Regions from separate parts of the Isoptericola sp. Y581 genome, predicted to be linked through region 1. Evidence: predicted binding sites of a transcription regulator. Region 1 holds the regulator's gene; each other region holds the start of a gene.
What was found. The regulator HspR, encoded in region 1, represses chaperone genes until heat shock. The targets are predictions, from matches to a motif close to AAGTTGAGTCNNNNNGACTCAACTT.
Positions count from the first base shown of each region.

Region 2: the regulator HspR is predicted to act here: its motif matches at 4,305-4,329, upstream of AC1C2W_RS14570 (Hsp20/alpha crystallin family protein).
Region 3: the regulator HspR is predicted to act here: its motif matches at 2,349-2,373, upstream of clpB (ATP-dependent chaperone ClpB).

Region 1 covers NZ_JCAIUK010000010.1:64,165-70,729, forward strand. The annotation lists gene dnaK (molecular chaperone DnaK) at 1-1,277, shown strand, start outside; gene grpE (nucleotide exchange factor GrpE) at 1,274-1,918, shown strand; gene AC1C2W_RS18130 (DnaJ C-terminal domain-containing protein) at 2,092-3,111, shown strand; gene AC1C2W_RS18135 (heat shock protein transcriptional repressor HspR) at 3,133-3,564, shown strand; gene AC1C2W_RS18140 (DUF1540 domain-containing protein) at 3,721-4,029, shown strand; gene AC1C2W_RS18145 (hypothetical protein) at 4,115-4,885, opposite strand; gene AC1C2W_RS18150 (sigma-70 family RNA polymerase sigma factor) at 5,097-6,565, shown strand, end outside.
Region 2 covers NZ_JCAIUK010000007.1:155,742-162,306, forward strand. The annotation lists gene AC1C2W_RS14550 (VOC family protein) at 1-808, shown strand, start outside; gene AC1C2W_RS14555 (class I SAM-dependent methyltransferase) at 821-2,011, opposite strand; gene AC1C2W_RS14560 (MerR family transcriptional regulator) at 2,063-2,374, shown strand; gene AC1C2W_RS14565 (NAD(P)/FAD-dependent oxidoreductase) at 2,407-3,630, opposite strand; gene AC1C2W_RS14570 (Hsp20/alpha crystallin family protein) at 3,852-4,268, opposite strand; gene AC1C2W_RS14575 (nitroreductase/quinone reductase family protein) at 4,378-4,743, opposite strand; gene AC1C2W_RS14580 (FAD-dependent oxidoreductase) at 4,867-6,039, shown strand; gene AC1C2W_RS14585 (hypothetical protein) at 6,026-6,148, opposite strand; gene AC1C2W_RS14590 (hypothetical protein) at 6,188-6,565, opposite strand, start outside.
Region 3 covers NZ_JCAIUK010000005.1:279,201-285,765, forward strand. The annotation lists gene clpB (ATP-dependent chaperone ClpB) at 1-2,300, opposite strand, end outside; gene AC1C2W_RS11780 (LppM family (lipo)protein) at 2,551-3,531, shown strand; gene AC1C2W_RS11785 (alpha/beta hydrolase) at 3,524-4,516, shown strand; gene AC1C2W_RS11790 (AlkA N-terminal domain-containing protein) at 4,668-6,287, shown strand; gene AC1C2W_RS11795 (methylated-DNA--[protein]-cysteine S-methyltransferase) at 6,351-6,565, shown strand, end outside.

The sequences.
Region 1 (6,565 bases):
GCCTCGGCGGCGACGACTGGGACCAGCGCATCGTGGAGCACCTCATCAAGCAGGTGAAGAACAGCTCGGGCGTCGACCTGTCCAAGGACAAGATCGCCCTGCAGCGCCTGCGCGAGGCGGCCGAGCAGGCCAAGAAGGAGCTCTCGTCCGCGACGAGCACCACCATCTCGATGCAGTACCTCTCGATGAGCGAGAACGGCCCCATCCACCTGGACGAGAAGCTCACGCGGGCCCAGTTCCAGCAGATGACGCAGGACCTCATCGACCGCACGAAGGCGCCGTTCCACGCCGTCATCCGCGACGCCGGCATCTCTGTCTCCGACATCGACCACATCGTGCTCGTGGGTGGTTCCACCCGCATGCCCGCCGTGTCCGAGGTCGTCAAGGAGCTCACCGGGGGCAAGGAGCCCAACAAGGGCGTCAACCCGGACGAGGTCGTCGCCGTCGGCGCCGCCCTGCAGGCCGGCGTCATCGGCGGTGAGCGCAAGGACATCCTGCTCATCGACGTCACCCCGCTGTCCCTCGGCATCGAGACCAAGGGTGGCGTGATGACCAAGCTCATCGAGCGCAACACGGCCATCCCGACCAAGCGCAGCGAGATCTTCTCCACGGCGGAGGACAACCAGCCGTCCGTGGCGATCCAGGTCTTCCAGGGCGAGCGCGAGTTCACCCGCGACAACAAGCCGCTGGGCACGTTCGAGCTCACGGGCATCGCCCCGGCGCCGCGCGGCGTGCCGCAGATCGAGGTCACCTTCGACATCGACGCGAACGGCATCGTGCACGTGTCCGCCAAGGACCGCGGCACGGGCACCGAGCAGTCGATGAAGATCACCGGCGGGTCGGCCCTCCCCAAGGAGGACATCGACCGCATGGTGAAGGACGCCGAGGAGCACGCGGCCGAGGACAAGCAGCGTCGCGAGGAGGCGGAGACCCGCAACCAGGCGGAGTCGTTCGCGTACTCGATGGAGAAGCAGATCGCGGACAACCGCGACAAGCTCCCCGCCGAGGTCGTGTCCGAGGTCGAGGCCGACGTCGCCGAGGTGAAGTCCGCGCTCGAGGGTGAGGACGCCGGCGCCGTGAAGGCCGCGTACGAGAAGCTCGGCGTGTCGTCGCAGAAGATCGGCCAGGCGCTCTACGCCACGGCGGAGCAGGAGCAGGCCGCGGGTAACACCGGGGCCGCTGCCGACGACGCCGCCTCCGCGGCCGGCGCGACCTCCGCGCCGGACGAGGACGTCGTCGACGCCGAGATCGTGGACGACGAGGACGAGCGCAAGTGACGGACGAGAGCCAGCGGTCGGTCCCCGAGCCCCCGGAGAACTCCGAGGGCTCGGGGGAGACCCCATTCCAGTTCACCGACAAGCGCAAGGTCGACCCGCAGTCGGGCGACGCCCGCGCTGCCGGCCGGGCCGGCCCCGCCCAGCCCTCCGAGGGCGACGACCCGCTCGCCACGCTCGACTTCGAGCCCGCGGGCGACGGGGCCGAGAGTGCCGCGGTCCTGGCGGCCAAGGCCCAGGCGGCCGAGCGCCTGGACGCGCTGCAGCGCGAGCGGGCGTCGTTCACGAACTACCGCAACCGCTCGCTGCGCGACCAGGAAGCGGCACGCACGCAGGGCACGCAGGACGTGCTCGCTGCGCTGCTGCCCGTGCTGGACGACATCGAGCGCGCCAGGCAGCACGCCGAGCTGAGCGGGCCCATGGCGGCCATCGCGGAGAAGCTGGACGCGTCGCTGGCGAAGTTCGGAGTCGAACGGTTCGGCACGGTCGGGGAGGAGTTCGACCCCACCGTGCACGAGGCGCTCATGCACAACGTCGACGCGGAGGCGACGACCGCCACGGTCAGCCTGGTGGTCGAGCCCGGCTACCGCATCGGCGACAAGGTGGTCCGCGCCGCCCGCGTCGGCGTCGTCGGGCCGGAGTAGCACACCCGTCGCCGGTTGAGCCTGTCGAAACCCGCTGGTTGAGCTTGTCGAAACCGGCTGGTTGAGCTTGTCGAAACCCGGGTTCGACAGGCTCAACCAGCGGGGCTCCGGCTCAACCAGCACTCGCACGACGAGGATGATGAGATCACGAGCATGACCCGGAAGGAGGCGTCGTGACAGGTCAGGACTGGATCGAGAAGGACTTCTACTCCGCCCTCGGCGTCCCCAAGGACGCGGACGACGCGGCGATCAAGAAGGCGTACCGCAAGCTGGCCCGCAAGTACCACCCGGACCAGAACCCGGGGGACGACGCGGCCGAGACCAAGTTCAAGGAGATCGGCGAGGCGTACGCGGTACTCTCCGACACCGAGCAGCGCCAGCAGTACGACGCCGTACGGGCGATGGCCGGCGGCGGCGCGCGGTTCGCGGCAAGCCCCGGCGGTGGCGGCGGCAACGGGTTCGAGGACGTCTTCGGCAACATGTTCGGCGGCGGCGGCGCCGGCGCCGGCGGCCCGAACGTCCGGTACTCGCAGTACCCCCAGGGCGGCGCCGACAGCGGGTTCGAGGACATCCTGAGCTCGATGCTCGGCGGCCAGGGCGGCGGCGGGTTCCGCACCAGCCGGCGCGCCGGCTTCACCACGCCGCAGAAGGGCGCGGACGTCGCAGCGGAGACCACGCTGCCGTTCCGCACGGCTGTGCAGGGCGCCACGGTGGAGTTCACGGTGGACGGCCGCAAGGTCAAGACCAAGATCCCGGCCGGCGTCAACGACGGGCGCAAGCTCCGCATCCGCGGCAAGGGGCGCCCGGGCCCGGGAGGCGGCGACCCCGGAGACCTCGTGGTCACGGTGCACGTGTCCCCGCACCCCGTGTTCACGCTGGACGGGTCCAACCTACGCATGACCGTGCCGGTCACGTTCGCCGAGGCGGCGCTCGGAACCACGATCGAGGTGCCCACGCTCGACGGGCAGACCGTGCGGCTCAAGGTGCCTGCGGGCACGCCGTCGGGCCGAGTGCTGCGCGTCAAGGGTCGTGGCGTCCCGACGCCGAAGACCCAGGGCGACCTGCTGGTGACCGTGCAGGTCACCGTGCCGCAGAAGCTCGGCAAGAAGGCGAAGGAGGCGCTCGAGGCGTTCGCCGCCGAGAGCGACCACGAGGACGTGCGGGCGGGCCTGGCGCAGCGCGCCGCGCAATAGCACTGGTCGAGGGAGGAGATCATCGTGGACGTCGACGCCCCGGTGCTGACCGTGTCGCAGGCGGCCGGGCTCGCGGGGATGCATCCGCAGACCCTGCGGCAGTACGACCGCCTCGGCCTGGTAACGCCCCGGCGCGCCACGGGCCGCGGTCGGCGCTACTCCCAGCGCGACGTGACGCGCCTGCTGGAGATCCAACGGCTCGCCCAGGTGGAGGGCATCAACCTCGCCGGTATCCGGCGCATCCTCGACCTCCAGGAGCACGTGACGCAGCTCGAGAGGCGCCTCGCGGCGCTCGCGACGCATCCGGGCGGCAGGGTCTTCGCCGCCGGGTCCACGGGCGGCGACGTCGTCGTCGTGCGCCGTGGCCAGCGCGTTCGCCGGGCCGAGCGGTCGGAGCTCGAGGCGGCCGACGGCGCGATGGTGCTGTGGCGCCCGGGGCCCCGTCGCGGCTGAGAGTATTTTCGCAACGCCATTCTTCGTTAATTGGAATTGCGTTCGGTAAGGCTCTCCTCAGTAAATTCGATATCGCATTCGCTGTGCAATTCCGCGCACGAGTCATACCCTGGCCGAAGGCGGCGAGAGCCGGTGTCGAGCGGCGAGGAGCATGCGATGAGCACGCTGATGGAGATGCCCGAGGTGACCGAGTGCACCGTCGAGCGCTGCGGATACAACCACGAGCACGGCTGTCACGCCGGGGCGGTGACCATCGCCGGGCACCACGGCGACGCGTCGTGCGCCACGTTCATCCCGCTCAGCACCAAGGGCGGCCTCGAGAAGGTCATCGCCCACGTGGGTGCGTGCCAGCGTGGGGACTGCGTCCACAACCAGGAGCTCGAGTGCGGGGCGGGGGCGATCCGCGTCGGCGCCGGGCCCGACGACGAGAGCCACGCCGACTGCCTCACCTACGCCCAGCACTGACGGTCGTCGGCTGATCGTCTAGGTTTCGACAGGCTCAACCAGCGATCTGCAGGCTCAACCAGCGATCGACAGGCTCAACCAGCGATCAGCGTGCCAGCTGTGCGAGCAGCTCGACCGCGGCGGCGTGCGACGTCGGCAGGGACTCCATCCACACCCGGGTGGGGCGTCGCAGCGTGTCCCCGAGTCCCATCAGCATGGCGTTGCGCTCCACGACGCTCTGGACGGCCTTCGCCAGGTCGGGGACCCCGGAGTCGCGGCGTACCAGCACGGCGAAGACGCCGTCGGTCAGCGCCGCCATCGGGTGCCCGTCCCCGAACACCTGCTCCAGGGCGCGGCCCACCGTCGCCGACCGGGCCGCGCGATCCCAGGGGGCGAGCCCGTCGACGGCCACGTCGACGACCACGAGGCCGAACATGCTCAGGACGTCGTCCGTGCCCGGCGCCCCGTACGTCTCCCGCAGCCGCTCACCCAGGTAGTCGCGCGTCGGCAGCCCGGTGGCGGGGTCGCGCACCCCGCCCAGCGCCGGCTCGGCGTCCCGGCCGCGCACCCAGCCCACTGCCACCGCGCGGACCGCCTCCGGGTCGGGCTCGCGACGCACCGAGCGGTACAGGCACTCGACGTCGTCCAGGGTCTCGCCCAAGCCCACGCCCGCGCCCCCGCGGGCGGCTCCGAGCCGGTGGGCGGCGGCGTGCGGCGACGTGCCGTCGTCGAACGTCTCGGCGAGGGCGTCGACCGCCGGGTGGTACCAGTCGTTCGGGCGCAGCCACACCTCGGCCAGGCTCGTCGCACGCCAACGGTCGCGGACGTCGGAGCTTTGCTCCGGCGCGTCCGTGGGCCCGCTCGCTGACCGGTTCATGATGTAGGGACTTCCATAGCGGCTCATCATGACGCAGTTGTGGGGCACTTTCTCAAGGAACTTCCCCCGCCCATTTTCATATGGTGCTCGAGGCACGGAATCCCGCGGCTTCTGGCCTGAACTTCACCCTCCCGGAGGATGCTCCGGGCGCGTAAAGTACGGAGGTCTGCGTGGCGCGGGTCGCGCAGGGTTCTCGGAGCGAGGAACGGCCATGACGGACGTCTACGTAGGGTCTGACGACTCGGCGCGGAGCGATGCCGAGCTGATCCTCGACGTGCGCGGCGGAGACCTCGAGGCGTACGGCGCGCTCTACGTGCGGCACGTCCCGGCAGCCCGCGCGGTGGCCCGGCAGTACGTGCGCTCGTCGGCCGACGCCGACGACGTCGTGTCCGAGGCGTTCCACCGCGTGCTGGACGTGCTGCAGCACGGCGGCGGGCCCGACGCAACGTTCCGGGCATACCTGCTGACCGTCGTCCGGCACCTGGCCGCCGACCTCGCCCGCGGGGTGCGCCGCACGCGCCCCACCGACGACGACGGCACGTTCGAGGCCGCGCTCGGTCTTGTGGACTCCACCGACGTCGCCACCTTCGAGGGCTTCGAGCACTCCGTGGTGAAGAACGCCTACGAGGGGCTCCCGGAGCGGTGGCAGGCCGTGCTCTGGTACACGGAGATCGAGGGCCGGGCCCCGGCGGAGGTCGCGCCGATCCTCGGGCTCACGCCCAACGGCGTGTCTGCCCTCGCGTACCGCGCCCGGGAGGGCCTGCGGGTCGGGTACCTCCAGGAGCACCTGACGTACGCGCCGACCGACGGCTGCCGCGCGGTCAACCCCCTGCTCGGCGGGTACGTGCGGGGCGGCCTCGCCCGGCGCGAGGTCACGAAGGTCGACGCGCACCTCGGCGACTGCGGCGAGTGCCGGTCCCTGGTGCTCGAGCTCGGCGACATCGCGCACGGGATGCGCGCCGTGGTGGCGCCGCTGATCGTCGGGCTCGCGGGCATGGCCGTGGTGGGTGCCCTGCCGATCGGCGGCTCGATCGTCGGGGCCCTCGGCGGCAGCGGCGTCGCCACCGGGAGCGCCGTGACCGTCGGCACGGTGACGGGCGGCTCGGCCGGCAGTGCGACGGGCGGTGCCACGGCCTCGATCTGCACGACGGCAACCACGACCACGACCACCGCGGCCTCGGCAGGGACGACCACGGCGACCGGCGCGGCGTCGCTGGCAGGCACGGCAACGGCGGGCGTGGCGACCGGGTCGGCGGCCACCGCCGGCACCGCGGCCGCGGCCGGGGCCGGGGCGTTCATGGGGACGACCGCCGGAGTGGCCGCGGCGGCGGGTGCGGTCGCCGTCGCGACCGTCGGTGTGGTCACCGTGCTCAACGCGCTCAGCACGGCGCAGGACCCAGCGGCCGCACCGCCGGCAGCCGTCACCATCCCGGGCCAGCCGTGGGCGGCGCCGTGGGAGCCGCCCGTCGAGGCGGAGGTCGAGCCCGGCGAGGACGCCGTGGACACCCCGACCGCCGACCCCTCGAGCCCGGCCAACCTGCTGGCCGTCAGCCCGTTCCCGCCGCTCGCCGACCTCACCGTCGCCTCCGCGACGGGGCCGCTCGAGCCGCGCATCGTGCAGTCCCTCGTGCTGACGGTGACCAACACCGGGGGCGCGACGGCCGACGGGGCCGTGGTCGA
Region 2 (6,565 bases), on a different contig from region 1:
CCTCGAGACGCCGGACGTGGACGCCGCGATCGCGTTCTACGGCGCACTGTTCGGCTGGACGTTCACGGACAAGCTGCCGCCCGGGGCGCCCGGGAGGTACGTCGTGGCGTCGTGGGACGGCACCGACGATACGGCGATCGCCGGGATCGCCAGCCCCGACCCGGGGTTCGAGGGCGGGACGGAGTGGCACACCTACCTCGCCGTGGACGACGCCGACGCGGCGGCCGCGCGGGTCGCCGAGCTGGGCGGGGTCGTCGCCTCGGCGGCCCAGCCCGTGGGCCCGCCCGGCCACGTCGCGGGGTGGATGGCGCGCATCGTCGACCCCCAGGGTGCGCCGGGCCGCCTGTGGCAGGCCGGGTACCGGCTCGGAGCGCAGGTGGTCAACGCGCCGGGCACGTGGAACTTCAGCAACCTCGAGACCTCCGACCGCGACGGCGCCGTCGCGTTCTACGGGGCGCTCCTCGGCTGGGAGGTGGACCCGGAGCTAGCGATCGGTATGGCCCGCGTGCCGGGGTACGGCGACCACCTGGCCGCCACCTCCGACCCCGACATCTTCGAGCGTCAGGTGGGGTTTGCGCCGCCTGGCTTCGCCGACGCCGTCGCCGGGATCCAGCACACCGACGGCCCGGCCCGGTGGTCGGTCGTCTTCGCGATCGCGGACCGCGACGCCTCGGCCGACGCCGCGCGGGCGGCGGGCGGCACCGTGCTGTCGACGAAGGACGACGAGTGGGAGCGCCGCGCGGTGGTGCGCGACCCGCAGGGGGCCGAGCTGGTGCTGTCGCAGTTCGCGCCGCAGGGATCCGCCTGACGGCGGAACCGCTCAGGGGCGGCCGGCCTGGACCCACATGACCGGCGTGTCCATGAACGTCGTGCGGCCCACCTCGCGGGCGTCGACCAGGCCGGCGTCCGTGAGCAGCCGCTGGATGCCGCCGTCGGCGTTGTCCTCGCGGTGCTGGTTGCCGCCGATCTCGTCCCCGTGCCCGTGCGGGTGACCGCCGTGCCCGTGCGGGTGGCCGCCGTGCCCGTGACCGCCGCCGTGCCCGTGGCCCCCGGGTGCGTCGAGGTCGGCGATGGTGACCCGGCCGCCGGGGCGGAGCACGCGGACGAGCTCGGCCGCGAACCGCTCCTTCTCGTCCAGCGGCACGTGGTGCAGCGCGAGCGAGGAGAGGACGTGGTCGAGGCTCGCGTCGGCGGCGGGCAGCCGGTCGGCGAACCCGCGGACGAGCGTGAGGTCGCCGGTGCGGCCCACCCTGCGCCGCCGGGCCTTGCGCGCCGCACGGCGGAGCGCGGCGCCGTCGGGGTCGAGGCCGGTGACGACGGCGTCGGGCACGGTGCGCAGCACGGCGAGCGTGAGGTTGCCGGTGCCGCAGCCGACGTCGAGCACGTGCTGGCCGCCGGTGATGCCCGCGAGCTCGACCGTGCGGCGGTGCAGGCGGCCGGCGCGACGCCACCAGCTCTGCACGTCGTACCAGGGCATCTTCCAGGCGCTGCTCATGCCGGGCAGGTACGCCCTGTCCTCCTCGCCCGGGCGGACGTCGTCGCGCAGCCGTACGTGATCCCGGGCCCTCGGGGAGCTCTCTGCCATGCCGGGCACGCTACCGGCTCTGTCGGCTTCGACGGGTTGATGCTGGGCGTCCGGCCGAAGGCGGTGCGGGTCCTGTGGGACGCGCTCGAGGGCTAGGGCCGGAGCCGGGGCCCGGTCGGCCGTCGACGGCTTGCCGAACTCCTCGATGAGCACGGGGTACTGCTCGGCGCCGTGCCCTGCGGCGATCGCGCGGTCGGCCATCGCCTTGATCAGCCTCGGCAGCTCGGCGTTCACACCCGCCGCCTCGCTCTCCTCGACCAGGTGCGACATCGCGCGTGCGTCGGTCTCCAGGGCCGAGATCTCGGCGGGGAACGAACCGCGGTCGATCTGGGCGGCGTACCCGGGCAGCCACCCGGCCACCCCGGCCGCGATCTGCTGCGCGAACGGGGCGTATGCCGCGGCGTCGACACCGGCCGTCGTGAGCAGGGCCGTGCATCGTCGACGTTCATACCGGTGTGAAGGTCAAGGGGGAGCGGGATGCGGATCGGGGAGCTGAGCCGTCGGACGGGAGTCCGCGCCCACCAGCTGCGCTACTACGGGTCGCAGGGCCTCCTGGACGCCGACCGCGGCGCGTACGGCTATCGCGAGTACGGCGAGGACGCCGTACTGCGGGTCAGGCAGATCCGGCATCTGCTCGGTGCGGGCCTGTCGTCCGTGGACATCGCCTACGTGCTGCCCTGCGCCGTCGGGGAGGTCCCGGAGTGGGCGGGGTGCCCCGAGCTGCTGGGCGCGATGCAGTCGCGACTCCGGCGGATCGAGGACCAGATGACCAGGCTCGGCCGGTCGTGACCCCGTGCCCGCCTGAGCCGGCGGGGCGCGACCTAGGCAACCCGGACGACGTCGGCCCGCTCGGGCGCGGCCTGCTCGCTCAGCACCTGGCGACGTCGCGGGTCGGCCATGAACGACGGGAACCGCACCAGCCCAGGCTTTCGGGCCTCCCAGGTGAGCTGCTTGACGGTGCTCCAGCAGACGAGCTCCTTGAGCCCCGCGCCGAGCCTGGCGGCCAGGCGGCCGCCGAGGTAGAGGCTCACGGGGTCGTCGTTGCGCCGGGCGAACTGGAAGAGGCCGGCGCTGCGGCCGAGGCTGAGGCACTGGCCGAGGAAGCCGACCGCGGCGGGTGCGGGCTCCTCGCCCGCGATCTTGGCGAGCACCGTGTCGCCGGCCACCCCGCCGAGCTGCCCCGCGGCCTGGCAGCTCATGCGGAACGGCCGGTCGGACGGCGCGGCCGAGTCGCCGGCGGCGACGATGCGGTCGTCGTCCACGCTGGTCAGCGTCTCGTCCGTGAGCAGGCGGCCCGCGGCGTCGGTGCTCAGGCCGCTGCGCGCGGCGAGGTCCGGCGCGCGGAACCCCGCGGTCCAGATCGTCACGTCGCCGGGGATCTCGCGCCCGTCGGCGAGCCGCACGACGTCGGCCGTCACCTCGGTGACCGTGGCCGACGGGCCCGCCAGCACGGTGACGCCGAGGCGGGCGAGCGTCGCGGCGACGACCTCGCGTCCCTTCGGATGCAGGTACGGGCCGAGCACGTCGCCGCCGACCAGCGTCACGCGTCGGCCCTGCTCCGCCAGCTCGGTGGCGGTCTCGAGGCCGGACGGACCCGCGCCGACCACGGTGATCGCGGCCGAGCGACCCACGGCGTCGAGCGCCGGCATCAGCCGGTCCGCCTCCTCCAGGCTGGCGAGCGGATACGCGTGCTCGGCCGCCCCCGGCACGCTCGGATCGGCGCTGGTACTGCCCACCGCGTACACGAGGTAGTCGTAGCCGACCGTGCCGCCGTCGGCCAGGGTCACCCGGCGCGCGGGCGCGTCGATCCGGTCCACGGTGCCGACCGTCAGCCGCACGCCGTCGGCCAGGATCTCGTCGTAGCTCACGACCGCGTCGTTCGAGCCCGCCACCCGCTGGTGCAGGCGGATCCGCTCCACGAACTGCGGGCGGGCGTTGATCAGGGTCACCGTCACGTCGTCGCGCTTGGTCAGCCGGTTGGCCGTCATCACACCGGCGTACCCGCCGCCGATCACCACGACCTTGCTGATGTTCTTCTCAGACATCGTCTCTCCCTCATCGTCGTCGGTTCTGACACCACGACGGGGTGGGGGTCGGAGACGTGACACCGGACATGCAGACGGCGCCCGGGTCGCGGAAGCGACCGGACGCCGTCGGGCGTGCGCCTGAGCGATCAGGCGGCGGTGTTGTCGGCCGCCCGAGTCTGCGGTTCCGCTGCGGGCGAGGGCCTCGTTCCTCGGCCCTCACCCTTCGCTGCACCTCCGCCTCAGGCGGCGGTGGTGACCTCGACGCGCTGCGGCGCGGTGCCGGCGAAGACGCCGGCCACGGTCACTGTCAGGACGCCCGCGTCGTAGGTCGCGCGGACGGCGTCGCCGTCCACGGCCTTCGGCAGCGTGACGACGCGACGGAACGAGCCGAAGCGGACCTCCGAGATGCGGCGGCCCTCGGACTCCTCCGTGCGCTGGTCCTTGCGCTCGCCGCGCACGACGAGCTTGCGGCCCTCGACCTCGACGGTGACGTCCTCGGCCGGGTTCACGCCCGGCAGGTCGAGGCGGGCGACGAGGTCCTCGCCGTCGCGGTACACGTCGGCCGCGGGCACGGGGCTCTCGGTCGCGAGACGCGGCGTCCACAGGTCGCGGAGCCAGGCGTCGGCGAACGGGGTACGGGTCAGGGTGGTGGTCATGCTGTCCTCCTCCAGGTGGGTGCTGCTGAAGGGTTCAACTTGAGCGCCCTCGACTCAATTTCCGGGTTCGCCGAGGGCGATCATCCCCGTCGTGGCGGGTGCCAGGAGGTCACACGTCGAGGTCGAGCCGCGCGAAGGTGGGAGCGTCGGCGCGCCAGGCGCGGATGATCGAGCCGTGCCGGGCGTACTTGGCGGCGAACGCCTCGACGGCACGACGGCTCTCGTCTGGATCGCTGACGAGCGTCGCGGCGGCTGACCATGAGCTGCTGCGTCGGCTCACGCCCACCCGCTGCTGCGCGAGTGCGTTCTGGAGCCAGTCGCTGCGAGGCCCTCCGCGCACCGCGACGTACAGCCGAGTGCCAACCGGTGCGAACCAGACCGTCACCGCATGCGCCGCGCCGCTGACGCGCCCGCGAGTGGTGATCCGGCAGGTGGTCGCGCCGCAGAGGGCCGCAGGGATTCCGGTGTCCGACACCTCGCCAGCCTACGATCCGGACGATGACCGCGGTGGCGTGCCCTCCGCGGTGGCGCACTCCATGCGGCGCGAGGGAAGACTGCAGGCCGGACCGGCGTTCTCGTGGTCGTGACCCCGACCGACGTGCTGCCCACCGTGGCCGACGTCGTCGTCATCGGCGCGGGCCAGGCGGGGCTGTCCGTGGCCTATCACCTGCGGCGCCGCGGGTTCGTGCCCGCGGGTGCGCAGCCGGGTGTCGACGGCGCGGCCCGTCGCACGTTCGTGGTCCTCGACGCCGAGGACGGCCCCGGCGGCGCGTGGCGGCACCGCTGGCGCTCGCTGCGGATGAGCACGGTCAACGGCATCTACGACCTGCCCGGAATCGAGCAGCCGGACGTCGAGCCCGAGGCCGCGAGCGCCGACGTGCTGCCCGCCTACTTCGGCGACTACGAGGACGAGCTGGGCCTCGCCGTCGCGCGGCCGGTGCGGGTGCGCCGCGTCGAGCGGGCGGACGGCGCTGACGGAGGAGACGACGACCTGGTGGTGCGCTGGGAGGGTCGGGGGACGTCGGGGGTGATCGCCGCCCGGGCGATGGTCAACGCGACGGGCACCTGGTCCAAGCCGTTCTGGCCGCGCTACCCGGGCCAGGAGACGTTCCGCGGACGCCAGCTGCACACGGCCGACTACGTGCGCGCCGAGGACTTCGCCGGGGAGCGGGTGGCCGTCGTCGGCGGCGGGATCTCCGCCGTGCAGCTGCTCGAGGAGGTCTCGCACGTGGCGCAGACCTTCTGGTTCACGCGGCGCGAGCCGGTCTGGCGCGACGAGTTCGGGCCCGACGACGGGTCGCACGCCGTCGCGATGGTCGCCGACCGCGTGCGCGAGGGCCTGCCACCGCTGAGCGTCGTGTCCGTGACTGGGCTGATCCGCACGCCGCGGCTGCTCGCGGCCGAGGCTCGCGGCGTGCTCCAGCGCCGTCCGATGTTCACGCGGATCGTGCCTGACGGCGTCGTGTCCGCCGACGGTGAGACGCTCGCCGTGGACGTCATCTTCTGGAACACCGGCTTCCGCGCCGCCCTGGACCATCTGCGGCCGCTCCAGCTGCGCGCCCCGGGCGGCGGCATCCGGATGGACTCCACCCAGGTGGACGGCGAGCCGCGGGTGCACCTCGTGGGCTACGGGCCGTCGGCCTCCACCGTGGGGGCGAACCGCGCCGGGCGCGAAGCCGTCGCGCGGATCGTCCGGTATCTGGACTCCGACGACGACGGGCGCCCGGCGGATGCGCGGCTCCGGGGGGGACGACCGGTCACCTTACGGTGAAGCTGTGCAGGACTCCCTGGGTCTCGGCCGCACGACGGAGGGCGTCGTCGAAAGTGGCCACCGCGCCGTCCAGGTGGAGCGCGGTGGCGAGGACGACGGCGTCGGGCATCTGCAGCCCGCACCGCACCTGTGGTGCCGGCGGCGCGATTCAGCAGGAGGTGCTGCCCTCGAGGTCGTCGCAGACCAGGTGGGTTCGCACCTCGGTGACGGTGGTGGGACCCGTGGTGCTCGTCGTAGAGATCGTGCCGGCGATGTCGGTCCACGTGCTGGTCCCCTGAACGCGGAAGCGGCCCTGCCAGGTGGTGGTGAGCGAGACCGCGACGCCGGTGCGGTACACGTTGCCGTTGTCGTCCACGTCGGTGCCGGCGTCCGCGCCGGGCGTGCCCAGGCGGCTGTAGGTGTGCCCCACCCAGGTGGCGTCGGGCAGGGGGTCGCCGTCGTGCCAGGGCCGGCCGGGGTCGGTGGTCGTGAGGGTGCTGCCGCCCGGCGAGTACGGGTCGTCGAAGTCCCACGTGAACTCCGTCGG
Region 3 (6,565 bases), on a different contig from region 1:
GCGCGCACGGCCGCCATGACGGCCTCGCGCCGGGCGGCGTCGTCCAGGGCCGGGTCCACGAGGAACTGCGAGCCCAGGTTCGACGTCAGCACCAGGATGACGTTGCGGAAGTCGACGGTGCGGCCCTGGCCGTCGGTGAGGCGGCCGTCGTCGAGCACCTGCAGCAGGATGTCGAAGACCTCGGGGTGGGCCTTCTCCACCTCGTCCAGCAGGACGACGGAGTAGGGCCGGCGCCGCACGGCCTCCGTGAGCTGGCCGCCCTCCTCGTAGCCGACGTACCCGGGGGGCGCGCCGACCAGCCGGGACACCGAGTGCTTCTCGGAGTACTCCGACATGTCAATGCGCACCATGGCGCGCTCGTCGTCGAACAGGAAGTCCGCCAGCGACTTGGCGAGCTCCGTCTTGCCCACGCCCGTGGGGCCGAGGAAGAGGAACGACCCGGTGGGCCGGTCGGGGTCGGAGACGCCGGCCCGCGAGCGCCGCACCGCGTCGGAGACCATGCGCACGGCCGCCTTCTGGCCGATGAGCCGCGCGCCGATGACGTCCTCCATGTGGAGGAGCTTCTCGGACTCGCCCTGCAGCATGCGCCCGGCCGGGATGCCGGTCCAGGCGGAGACCACCTCGGCGATCTCGTCCGCGCCGACCTTGTCGGCGATCATCGGACCTTGCGGGTTGAGCTGGTCGAAACCCTGCTCCTCGGTCTCGGCAGCCCCGACCGACGACTCCGCCTCGGCGCGCTCGGCCGCGTCGAGCTCGCGCTCGACCTGCGGGATCTCGCCGTACAGGATGCGGGCCGCGCCCTCGAGGTCGCCCTCGCGCTGCAGCCGGTCGGACTCGGTGCGCAGCTCGTCGATGCGGGCGCGCAGGTCGCCGACCCGGTTGTGGCCGGCCTTCTCCGACTCCCACCGCGCCGTGAGCGCGGCGAGCTCCTCGCGACGGTCGGCGAGGTCGGCGCGCAGCTTCTCCAGCCGCTCGCGCGACGCCGCGTCGCCGGTGCTCTCGGCGTCCTTGAGCACGACCTCCTCCATCTCGAGGCGCGTGACGGCGCGCTGCAGCTCGTCGATCTCGATCGGCGAGCTGTCCATCTCCATGCGCAGCCGCGACGCGGCCTCGTCGACGAGGTCGATCGCCTTGTCCGGGAGCTGGCGGCCGGTGATGTACCGGTCGGACAGCGCGGCGGCGGCGACCAGGGCCGAGTCGGCGATCGTCACCTTGTGGTGCGCCTCGTACCGCTCCTTGAGCCCGCGCAGGATGGCGACCGTGTCTTCCACGGACGGCTCGCCCACGAAGACCTGCTGGAAGCGCCGCTCCAGGGCCGGGTCCTTCTCGATGTGCTCGCGGAACTCGTCGAGCGTCGTGGCGCCGACCATCCGCAGCTCGCCGCGCGCGAGCATGGGCTTGAGCATGTTGCCGGCGTCCATCGCGCCCTCGCCACCGGCGCCCGCTCCGACGACGGTGTGCAGCTCGTCGATGAAGGTCACGACCTCGCCGTCCGACGAGGTGATCTCCTCGAGCACGGCCTTGAGCCGCTCCTCGAACTCGCCGCGGTACTTGGCGCCCGCGACCATGCTCGGCAGGTCGAGGGCGACGAGGCGCTTGTCACGCAGCGACTCGGGCACGTCGCCGGCCACGATCCGCTGGGCCAGCCCTTCGACGACGGCGGTCTTGCCGACGCCGGGCTCGCCGATGAGCACGGGGTTGTTCTTGGTGCGACGGCTCAGCACCTGCACCACGCGGCGGATCTCGGCGTCGCGCCCGATGACCGGGTCGAGCCGGCCGTCGCGCGCAGCCTGCGTGAGGTCGGTGCCGTACTGCTCCAGCGCCTTGTACGTGCCCTCGGGGTTGGGGCTTGTGACGCGGCTCGACCCGCGGACGGCGGGGAGCGCGGCACGCAGAGCGTCGGCGGTGGCGCCCGCCTCGGTGAGCGCCTGCGCCGCGGGCGACTGCCCGGCCGCCACCCCGATGAGGAGGTGCTCGGTCGAGACGTACTCGTCGCCGAGGGACTCGGCCTCCTTGCCGGCGTTCTCGAGCACCGCGCTCATGGCGCGCGACGGCGAGGGCTGGGCGACGGCGGAGCCGCTGACCTGCGGGAGCGCGACGAGGGCGGCCCGCGTGCGCTGGCCGATCTGCTGCGCGTTGGCGCCGACGGCATCGAGCAGGCCGGCAGCGACGCCGCCCTGCTGCTGCAACAGGGCGGACAGCAGGTGCACGGGCTCGAGCTGGGGATTGCCCGCCGCCGACGCCGACTGCACGGCGTCGCCGAGCGCCTGCTGCGACATGGTCGTGAGCTTGATGTCCATGGGACCTCCGTGATGACAGGGAAAACGTCTGTTCGGGGAACGCCTCCAAAGTTGAGTCTATTCCGCTCAACTTTGGTCGCAACCGCCAGCGTGTGCGCTGGTCGAGCCCGGTGGCTCGCCGCCCACGGCTAGGGGATGCTGGGGCGGTGACCACTCGAACCGGCGGCCGCCGCCGTCTCCGCACCGCGATCGCGGCGACGCTCGCCGCCGTCGGCCTCCTCGCCCTCGCCGGCTGCATGAAAAAGTCGACATGGACCTCACGCTGTCCGAGGACGACAGCGTCTCCGGCACCATGATCATGGCCTTCTCCAACCAGCTGGCCGAGACCATGGGCATGGAGCCCAGCGAGCTCTGGGACCAGGCCGGGAGCGAGCTCCAGCAGGACCTGCCCGAGGGCGCCACCCATGAGCCGTACTCCGACGACGAGTACACCGGCACCCAGATCACCTTCGCCGACATCCCGCTCGAGGAGTTCGACTCCGGCGGCGCCACCGGCGAGCAGCTGAGCGTCACCCGCGACGGCGACGAGTACGTGGTGGACGGCACCATGGACCTGTCCGAGGGCGCCGACCAGATGGGCTCGCTGCCCGAGGGCGTCATGGACTCGTTCGACGTGCAGATCTCGGTCACGTTCCCCGGCGCGGTGGGCGACACCAACGGCACGGTCGACGGCAGCACCGTCACCTGGACGCCCGCGTTCGGCGAGACCACCGAGATCCACGCCCGGGGCGCGGCCGAGCCCGGCGCGGGCGACTTCCCGTGGTGGATCGTCGGGCTCGTCGTGGGGCCGATCGTCATCGGCCTCATCGTCTGGTTCGTCGTGCGGAACAACCGCCGTTCCACCGCCGTCACCGGCGACTCCGCCCTCGCTGCGGGCACCGCGCCCGGAGCCGGCCCGACGCCCGGAGCCGGCCCGACGCCCGGAGCCGGCCCAGCGCCCGGAGCCGGCCCGACGCCGGAGGAGCAGGTGTTCGGCGCGCCCCCGGCGGCTGCGGCGCCGACCGCCCAGCCCGGGGCCGAGCCCGGCACCGGCCCCGTCGCGGAACCTCTGGAACCCGAGCCCGCCCCCGACTCGCCCGCGCCGTCCGGGCCGACCACCGGCCCGGTCGCCGAGCCGCTCGAGCCGAGCCAGCCGACCCAGCCCATCGAGCCGGAGACGCGCGCCGACGGCCCCGACACCGACGGCCCCGACACCGAGCGCCGCCCGACCGACCCGCCCCAGGGTGCCTGACGCGCGCGGCGCCGCCGGCGCCGTCGGGGCGTGGCGAGCCGACGTCCTCGGCGCGGACTTCGAGGCCCGCAGCCTGCCGCTCCCGGGCGGCGCCGAGGCCGTGCTGGTGCGGCACGTCCCGTCCACCCCGGGCAGCGACACCGGCACCCCGCCCGCCCGGACCGCCGTCCTGTACGTGAACGGCTTCGTCGACTACTTCTTCCACCCGCACGTGGCGCGCGCGGTCGCCGACCGTGGCCCCGCGTTCTACGCCGTCGACCTGCGCGGCCACGGGCGGGCGCTGGCCGCGCACACGGCCGCGGGGCACGACCCGAACCTCGTGACCGACCTCGCGCTGTACGCCCAGGACCTCGACGCCGCGGCCGACGCCGTCCGGGCGGCGGGCCACGAGCGGCTGGTCGTGCTGGGGCATTCGACGGGCGGCCTGATCGCCCCGTTGTGGGCGTCCGCCCGCCCCGGGCGGGCGGACGCGCTGGTGCTCAACAGCCCCTGGCTCGAGCTCAACGAGGGCTGGCTGAAGCGCGGACCCGTGACGTGGGCGATCGACGTCGTCGGGAGGTTCGCGCCGCGGCTCGTCGTCGGCTCGCCCGGGGAGCACTACGGGCCGGCACTGCACCACGAGTCGGGTGGCGAGTGGGACTTCGACCTCGCTTGGAAGCCGCACCACGGCTTCCCTGCGCGCGCGGGCTGGCTCCGCTCGGTGCGTCGCGCGCACCGGCGGGTGGGCCGCGGTCTGGACCTGACGATCCCGGTGCTGGCGCTCTCCTCGAACCGTTCCGGCCCTGCCCGGGCGTGGCACCCTGAGCTGGTCACCACCGACTCCGTGCTCGACGTCGAGCACATCCGCGAGCGGGCGCCGCGCCTGGGCACGGACGTCACCCTCCGCATCATCCCCGGCGGCGCGCACGACCTCGCCCTGTCGCCCGAGCCCGCCCGCGACACCTACCTCGCCGCCGTCCTCGACTGGGTCGACGAGCTCCCCTAGCTCGCCGAACAGGCGGTTGACACCGTGATGCGTCCGAAGACGGCCCCATCACGGTGTCAACCGCCTGTTCGGCAGCGGGGGGCCGAGCGGCGGTCTCCGTCGTGTCCGATTCCCGCTAGCCCCCGCCGGTGCCGGGCGTGAGGATGGGGTCATGACCACGACAGCCCACCCCCGCGCGACGGCAGACGACCCGCAGGTCTTCGCCGAGCGGTACCGCGCCATCGCCGCGCGCGACACGCGGTTCGACGGGCAGTTCTTCACCGCGGTGCGCACGACGGGCATCTACTGCCGGCCGTCGTGCCCGGCCCGGACGCCCAAGCCGGAGAACGTCACGTTCTACCTGACGTCGGCCGCGGCGCACGAGGCCGGCTTCCGCGCCTGCAAGCGCTGCCTGCCCGAGGCCGCGCCCGGCACACCCGCCTGGGACCTACGCCACGACCTGGCCGCCAGGGCCATGCGGCTCATCGCCGACGGCGTCGTGGACCGGGAGGGCACCGACGGCCTCGCGGGCCGGCTCGGGTACAGCTCGCGGCACGTGCACCGGCTGCTCGCCGCGGAGCTCGGGGCCGGCCCGCTCGCCCTCGCCCGCGCCCAGCGCGCGCAGACGGCCCGCAGCCTCGTGGTCGCGACCGACCTCCCGCTCTCGGACGTCGCGTTCGCCGCCGGCTTCGGGTCGATCCGCCAGTTCAACGACACGGTGGTCGAGGTCTTCGACGTCACGCCGAGCGAGCTGCGGGCCCGCGCCCGGCGCCGGTCCGTGCCCACGGTGCCGGCCCCGCGGGCGTGGCGTGCCGACGGCGAGGGTCCCGACGTCGCGGCCGGGTGCGCCGTCGCGGGAGTGCGGCTCGCCCTCGAGCTGCCCGTGCGGGAGCCGTTCGACGCGCGCGGGGTGCTGTCGTTCCTCGCCGCACGCGCGGTCGACGGCGTCGAGGTCGCCGACGTGGCCGGGGACGACGTGCGGTACGCCCGCACGCTGCACCTGCCGCACGGGCCGGGGGCGGCGGAGATCGAGGCCGGTCCCGGTGTCGGGCCGGGCCGCGTCGCGGTGCGGCTGGAGCTCGCCTCCGCCGCGGACGTCTCGGTCGCGGTGACGCGCCTGCGCCGGATGCTCGACCTCGACGCCGACCCCGCCGCCGTCGACTCCGCCCTCGCGTCCGACCCGGCGCTCGCCCCGCTGGTCGCCGCGACCCCGGGCCTCCGGGTGCCCGGCGCCGTCGACCCGCACGAGCTGGTGGTCCGCGCCATCGTGGGTCAGCAGATCAGCGTCGCGGCCGCGCGCACCCACCTGGGCCGGCTCGCCGTCGGCGCGGGCACCCCGTACGCGTCGGCCGTGCCCGGCCTCGCCCGGCTCTTCCCGACCCCCGCCCAGGTCACCGCCTCCGCCGCTACGTACCTGCGCCTGCCGGCGCGCTCGCTCGCGACCCTCGCGGACACCACCCGAGCCCTCGACGACGGCTCGCTCGCGGTCGGCGTCGGGGAGGACGCCGACGAGCTGCGCGCCGCGCTCGTTGCCCGGCCCGGCATCGGGCCCTGGACCGCGGCGTACGTGGCGATGCGGGTGCTGCGCGACCCGGACGCCTGGCTCGACGGCGACGTCGCGCTGCTCGCCGGAGCACGCGCCGCCGGCGTCGACCTGCCCGGCCTCCCCGACGACGCCTCCCGCGCCGCCCGGTCCCGCGCCCTCGCCTCCCGCGCCGAACGCTGGGCACCCTGGCGCTCGTACGCCGCGATGCACCTGTGGCGCGCCGCCCTCCCGCCGACCATGCAGTAGCGCTCGCTTTCCAGCCACCGTCCGACCCGAACTGCCTGTTCGGCACCTGACCTGGAGGTTCTGATGACCACCACCACGACGACCGCACCCACCACCACGACGACCGCACCCACCACCACGACGACCGCACCCACCACCACCGCCCGCGCCACCACCGTCGCCACGCCGGACGGGCCCTTCACCATCGTCGCCGACCCCGACGGCACGGTGCTCGCCTCCGGCTGGACGCCGGACCCGGCGGCGCTGGTCGGGCTCACGCACCCGGACGTGCGGCCCGG